Linked DNA regions of Flavivirga spongiicola. The main gene of each other region encodes a partner of the protein of the gene in region 2 in a complex. Links are inferred from orthologs where the notes say so. Each region holds a gene or a part of one and is shown on either strand. Other genes may lie near its edges.

What was found.
Region 1: the proteins of Q4Q47_RS15645 (region 2) and uvrB are in contact, whole or in part, in a crystal structure (PDB 7EGT), measured with the Thermus thermophilus proteins. The link is inferred for Flavivirga spongiicola from one-to-one orthologs. Residues at the interface, in WP_096412145.1 of Thermus thermophilus: His654, Arg656, Phe657, Gln666, Asp668, Glu669, Lys680, Arg681, Leu682, Ser683, Lys685, Tyr686, Ala687; in WP_096411307.1 of Thermus thermophilus: Glu23, Leu25, Arg26, Asp27, Gly28, Glu29, Arg30, Phe31, Arg55, Glu326, Asp327, Phe328, Glu379, Ser382, Gln383, His398, Gly400, Arg401.

The regions. Positions count from the first base shown.
Region 1 is NZ_JAUOEO010000001.1:426,911-430,237, reverse strand. The notes cover bases 331-3,319. They hold uvrB (excinuclease ABC subunit UvrB), read right to left. Parts: upstream 2,833-3,319; coding sequence 829-2,832; downstream 331-828. Other genes in these bases: Q4Q47_RS01495 (T9SS type B sorting domain-containing protein), read right to left, coding at 2,860-3,319; Q4Q47_RS01505 (TerB family tellurite resistance protein), read left to right, coding at 343-750. Also shown: more of Q4Q47_RS01495, read right to left, coding at 3,320-3,327. UniProt on the Escherichia coli protein: The UvrABC repair system catalyzes the recognition and processing of DNA lesions. A damage recognition complex composed of 2 UvrA and 2 UvrB subunits scans DNA for abnormalities.
Region 2 is NZ_JAUOEO010000001.1:3,938,922-3,942,299, forward strand. What follows is about bases 226-3,265. They hold Q4Q47_RS15645 (ATP-dependent helicase), read left to right. Parts: upstream 226-598; coding sequence 599-2,932; downstream 2,933-3,265. Other genes in these bases: Q4Q47_RS15640 (amidohydrolase), read right to left, coding at 226-464. In the rest of the region: more of Q4Q47_RS15640, read right to left, coding at 1-225; Q4Q47_RS15650 (alpha/beta fold hydrolase), read right to left, coding at 3,348-3,378. UniProt on the Escherichia coli protein: A helicase with DNA-dependent ATPase activity. Unwinds DNA duplexes with 3'-5' polarity. Translocates on single-stranded DNA with 3'-5' polarity. Initiates unwinding more efficiently from a nicked substrate than double-stranded DNA.

The DNA.
Region 1 (3,327 bases), 3.5 Mb from region 2 along the record:
TAAAATGGTTCAATTAATTCAAAGGAATATGCCTTTTTGGCGTTTTCTTCGCTTTTGCAAAGATACCTTAAATATTAATTTTTAATGATTTGTATGAAAGATAAGTTTTTTGCGACTAAACACTTGTAAGTTAGGTGTTTGTGAGTGTTTTTTTTAGCAAAAGTAAATTGATGTAAATGACGAAATGCAATTTTATTAGACGAATAAAACACAATTATTGATGAAATAAATAAAAGTTACGACAAAATACCTATGGTTTTTCGATAAGTTACATTATATAGACGATTATTAAATTACTGTTGTGTGTACCTTTATAGTATAATTAATTAATCCCCTAAAGAAATGATTAATAGAGTAGAAAAACTAAGTCTTTTGTCCGAAATGATTGCATTTGCAAAGTATGATAAAGACATAAAAAATATAGAATATAATTTTCTATTAGGTGTTGCGAAACAACTCGATATAGCACGAGAAGATTTTGAATATTTAATAGACCATCCTGTTACTTATACGCATTTAAAATCTCATAGTGAGCGTATTGTTCAGTTTCATAGATTGGTATTATTAATGAATATTGACCAAGAAAATGAAGGCAACCCTTCCGGTGCGATAAAATTATATAACTTTGGTTTACGTATGGGACTAAGCCATGAGTCCATTACTAAGGTACTTTATTTAATGGAAAGTTTTCCAAATAAAATTGTACCACCTGATGTGTTGATTGATATTTTTAAAACACAGTATAATTAATAATAATCTGCTAAGTTCTTATTATAAAATGTGTTTTATTTGAGGCCCTCCTTGTGGGGGTATGGAAAAGCTAAAAGTTTAAACTTTTAGCTTTTCTAGTTTATCTTGATAACCTTTAATTTCGTCACGTAATTTTGCGGCAATAATAAAATCTAAGGCTTTAGCAGCTTCTTCCATTAATTTACGCTTTTCTCGGATTTTCTTTTCTAATTCTGGTTTCGTTAAATACTCGCTTTCTGGTTCTGCAGCCTTTAATGCCTCCAACTCATAGCTGTATGTACTTACTGAATTCTTTGACAAAGCATTATCTAAACTTTTATTGAGTGCTTTGGGGGTCACATTATGTTTTGTATTGTAAGCAATTTGTTTTTCACGTCTGTAATTAGTTTCATCAATAGTCTTTTGCATACTATTAGTAATTTTGTCTGCATACATGATGGCTTTTCCATTCAAATTCCTTGCGGCTCTACCTACAGTTTGTGTCAATGAACGCGTTGACCGTAAAAAACCTTCTTTATCTGCATCTAAAATAGCAACAAGAGATACTTCGGGTAAATCCAAACCTTCTCGTAAAAGGTTCACACCGACTAACACATCAAATAGCCCTTTGCGCAAATCTTGCATAATTTCAACACGCTCTAAAGTATCTACATCGCTATGAATATATCGGCAGCGTACCTGTATTCTGTCTAAATATTTCGTTAGCTCTTCTGCCATTCGTTTTGTAAGCGTCGTCACTAATATGCGCTCATCTTTCTCAATTCTTTGTTGTATTTCTTCTATTAAATCATCGATTTGATTTAAACTTGGTCGTACCTCAATAATAGGATCTAATAACCCTGTCGGACGAATAACTTGTTCTATATAAATACCATCTGTTTTTTGAAGTTCATAATCTGCAGGCGTAGCACTTACATAAATAACTTGATTTTGAATGGCTTCAAATTCTTCAAATTTTAATGGACGATTATCCATAGCCGCAGGCAGTCTAAAACCGTATTCAACCAGATTTTCTTTTCTGCTTCTATCACCACCATACATAGCATGTACTTGAGAAATAGTAACATGGCTCTCATCAACAACCATTAAATAATCATCTGGAAAATAATCTAATAAACAGAAGGGGCGCGTACCGGGTAACCTACCGTCAAGATAACGTGAATAGTTTTCTATACCCGAGCAATAACCCAATTCACGTATCATTTCTAAATCGAACTCTGTACGTTCTTTAAGTCGTTTGGCTTCTAAATGTTTACCAATTTCTTTAAAATAATCATGTTGTTTTACCAAATCATCTTGAATATTTTTAATAGCACCTTGAAGCACTTCAGGTGAGGTGACAAACATATTTGCAGGATAAATGGTAAGCTGATCATATTTTTCTATAACCTCGTTGGTCTGAATGTTAAAAGATTCGATATCTTCAATTTCATCGCCAAAAAAATGAATCCTAAAGGCATCATCGGCATAACTAGGAAAGATGTCAACGGTATCGCCTTTTATTCTAAAGTTTCCATGTTTAAAATCAGCTTCTGTTCTAGAATATAAACTTTGCACTAATTGATGTAATAATTTCGTTCTGGAAATAACCTGATCACGTTTTATGGCCACCACATTTTTTTGAAACTCAATGGGGTTTCCAATACCATAAATACATGAAACCGATGCAATCACCAGAACATCGCGACGACCAGAAAGTAAGGAAGATGTGGCACTTAAACGCATCTTCTCAATTTCTTCATTAATGGATAAATCTTTTTCTATGTAAACACCAGAAACAGGAATATAAGCTTCTGGTTGGTAGTAATCATAATATGAAACAAAATACTCCACAGCATTATCTGGAAAAAACTGTTTAAACTCTGAGTATAATTGGGCTGCCAGTGTTTTATTATGTGCTAAAACTAAGGTTGGACGTTGCACTTCCTTTATAACATTAGCAACAGTAAAGGTTTTTCCAGAACCTGTTACACCAAGTAATGTTTGATATTTTTCATTAGAAGTAATACCATCAACCAGTTGTTTTATGGCTTGTGGTTGATCTCCTGTAGGGCTAAATTCAGATTCAATTTTAAATTGCATGTTGCAAAATTAAGCAAAATAAGTAAGCTATCGCTTTAAAGTAAAATGACCTGAAAACTCTCTACCGTCTTGTAGAAAAACTTTAAACCAATAATCATCAGTTGGCAATAGCGTACCATTAAAAGTACCATCCCAACCATCAGATTGCACGGTAAGTTGTTTTAATAATTTTCCATACCTATCGTAAATTAAAACAGTACTATTTGGTTGAAATGTGGCATTTATGCCTTTAATTTTCCAATGATCATTAATAGTATCGCCATTGGGTGTGAAAAATTTTGAATGGCCAATAACAGAAATATCTAAAGTTGAGATACCACAAATAGCATCACGAACATAGATCGTGTAAAAGCCTGCTTTTACATTATTGAAGGAAGGATCCTCTTGATAAACTGTAAAAGGAGCGTCTTCTCCTCTTAGAGCATATTCATAATCACCAAGTCCGAGGTTGGTAGGATCGATAATAACCGAGTTGTTTTCGGATAGGTCTGTAAT
Region 2 (3,378 bases):
ACGGTACCTTTAATTTTGTCTTTATTTTTTGTCAGAATTTCTGCGACTCCCATTAAAATGGCCGTATGTGTATCATGACCACAAGCATGCATAACGCCTGTTTCGGTATTTAAAAAAGTCGTTTTAACTTCAGATTTAAAAGGGAGATCGTTTCTCTCTGTTACTGGTAGGCCATCAATATCTGCCCTTAAAGCGACAACTTTGCCAGGCGTATTTCCTTTTAAAACAGCAACAACACCAGTATGGGCCACACCCGTTTGTACTTCTAATCCTAATGATTTTAGATGTTTAGCAATGGTTTCTGCGGTTTTAAATTCTCTGTTTGAAAGTTCAGGGTTTTGGTGAAAATGACGACGCCATTCAATAACTTTACTTTCAATATCTATAAACTGTTGCTCTAAACTATTTTGTCCATGGGAAATAGATATTCCAAAGAAAATAACTACTAAAAAAAAGAATCTCATAAAATTTATTTAGCTTTTGAAGCTTAAAGATATTCAAAAAGAATAAGCAAGTGATAATTGTTTATAATTATTAATAATTCCCCTTAATTAAAAGCGCAACAATGGTTATTTTCACATCTTAAAATGAAAATGAATTGGAAAAGTATTTAAGTCAGTTAAACGAGGCGCAATTAGAACCCACTATTCAAATTGACGGTCCTATGATTGTCATTGCAGGTGCGGGATCAGGAAAAACACGTGTGCTTACGTATCGTATAGCTTATATGATGAGTAAAGGTATTGACGCTTTTAATATCTTGTCGTTAACCTTTACGAATAAAGCAGCTCGCGAAATGAAAGAGCGTATTGCTACCATTGTTGGAGCTAGTGAAGCCAAGAATTTATGGATGGGTACTTTTCACTCTGTATTTGCTAAGATTTTAAGAATAGAAGCGGATAGGCTAGGGTATCCAAGTAATTTTACTATTTATGATACTCAAGATTCTGATAGGTTGATAGCATCTATTATTAAAGAACTGAATCTTGATAAAGATATTTATAAATACAAGCAAGTGCGTTCTAGAATTTCATCCTATAAGAATAGTTTGGTTACGGTGCGTGCTTATTTTCAAAACCCCGAGCTAAAAGAAGCTGATGCCATGGCAAGACGTCCTAGAATGGGTGATATCTATAAAGAATATGTAGATCGTTGCTTTAAGGCTGGCGCTATGGATTTTGATGATTTACTACTTAAAACCAATGAGTTACTAACACGGTTCCCAGAGGTTTTAGCGAAATACCAAAATCGTTTTAAATATATTTTGGTTGATGAGTATCAAGATACCAACCATTCTCAATATTTAATTGTGAGAGCGTTGTCTGATAAATTTCAAAATATTTGTGTAGTGGGTGATGATGCACAGAGTATTTATGCATTCCGTGGTGCTAATATTAATAATATTTTAAATTTTCAGAAGGATTATGACGATGTGAAGGTCTTTAGACTAGAGCAAAATTATCGTTCTACAAAAAATATTGTAAATGCGGCGAATTCTATTATTGATAAAAACCAAACAAAACTTGATAAAATAGTTTGGACGGCCAATGATGAAGGCGCTAAAATAATAGTAAACCGTTCGTTAACAGATGGTGATGAAGGGCGTTATGTAGCGAGTACCATTTTTGAAAACAAGATGCAAAATCAGTTAAAAAACAGTGATTTTGCGATTTTATATAGAACGAATGCACAATCGCGCTCCATTGAAGATGCGTTGCGCAAGCGTGATATTCCTTATAGAATTTATGGTGGTTTATCGTTTTATCAACGTAAAGAGATAAAAGATGTTTTGTCTTATTTGCGGTTGATTATTAACCCTGCTGATGAAGAGGCTTTAAAGCGAGTTATTAATTTCCCGCCTCGAGGTATTGGTCAGACAACGGTTGACAAATTGATCGTTTCTGCCAATGGTTATAATCGTACCATATTTGAGGTGATGAAAAACATTGATAAAGCAGATGTTAAAATTAACTCAGGTACCAGGACTAAACTTCAGGACTTTGTAACTTTAATAGAAAGCTTTCAAGTATTAAACCAAACTGCTGATGTCTTTGAGTTAGCTGAGCATGTGACGAGAACGAGCGGACTTATAAAAGAATTCAATAAAGACGGAACACCAGAAGGTGTCACCCGAATGGAAAATATTGAAGAGCTCTTAAATGGTATGAAGGATTTTGTGGAAGGGCAAAAAGAGATTGCAGATACCACGGGGTCTTTGGCAGAATTTCTGGAAGATGTGGCCTTAGCTACCGATTTAGATGCTGATAAAGGTGATACAGACCATGTAGCGCTCATGACCATACATTTAGCAAAAGGGTTGGAATTCCCTTATGTATATATTGTTGGACTGGAAGAAGATTTGTTTCCTAGTGCCATGAGTATGAATACCCGCAGTGAATTGGAGGAGGAGCGACGCTTGTTTTATGTCGCATTAACACGAGCTGAAAAGCAAGCCTATTTAACCTATGCATTGTCAAGGTATCGTTGGGGTAAATTAGTTGATTCTGATCCCAGTCGTTTTATTGAAGAAATCGACGAGCAATATTTAGAAGTTATGACGCCTATTGAAGAACGTCGTTTTAATCCGATGTTGGATGCTGATATTTTTGGAGATGTTGAGCCTAATAAGATTAGGTATAAGCCAGCTAAACAGCCTGTACTAAAAAAAGGGGGTACAGCAAAGAAATCTCCTGAAAAGTTTCAAGTAACAACACCTAAAAACTTAAAACCCGTTGCTAATACTAATGGGAACACTAATTTATTTGATAGTAAACTAGTCGTTGGAAATATTGTTAAACATATTCGTTTTGGGACAGGAGAAGTTTTAAAAATAGAAGGCACCGGAGCAGATATTAAAGCTGAAATTAATTTTCAGCATGGCGGTGTTAAAAAGTTGCTGTTACGTTTTGCTAAGTTGGAGGTTGTGGGGTGATGGTTTTTAAAGAATTTTATATATAGCTAAATCAATATAAAATAACATGAATCTTCAGAGTAAAAAACCGAATTTTTTCGTTAAAAATACTCGCCGTAACTAGGCTATGTCTACGTTTTTTGCCTTGAACTTCAATTTTTTATTTCTAAATATTTTATGCCATTTTATATCGACTTAGCTATAGTTGAAGGTCATTTTTATTCTATTAATGTCTGGTATAAGACATAAGACCGCTTTGCTATTAGACCCAAGAATAAAGACTTGATTATAACTAACTGATAAACAAATATCATTTTCTATAAATCAGAATTATTCAGGCAGGCTTAATTATTATTAAAAGCAAAGTATTTAGATTAGTAGAATTTATTTATTTCTATTGTGCCTCATTAGGGCACATTTTTAGCTACAGTTGCGTCTACCACTTTGTCCAGTCAGAACTTGGTCTT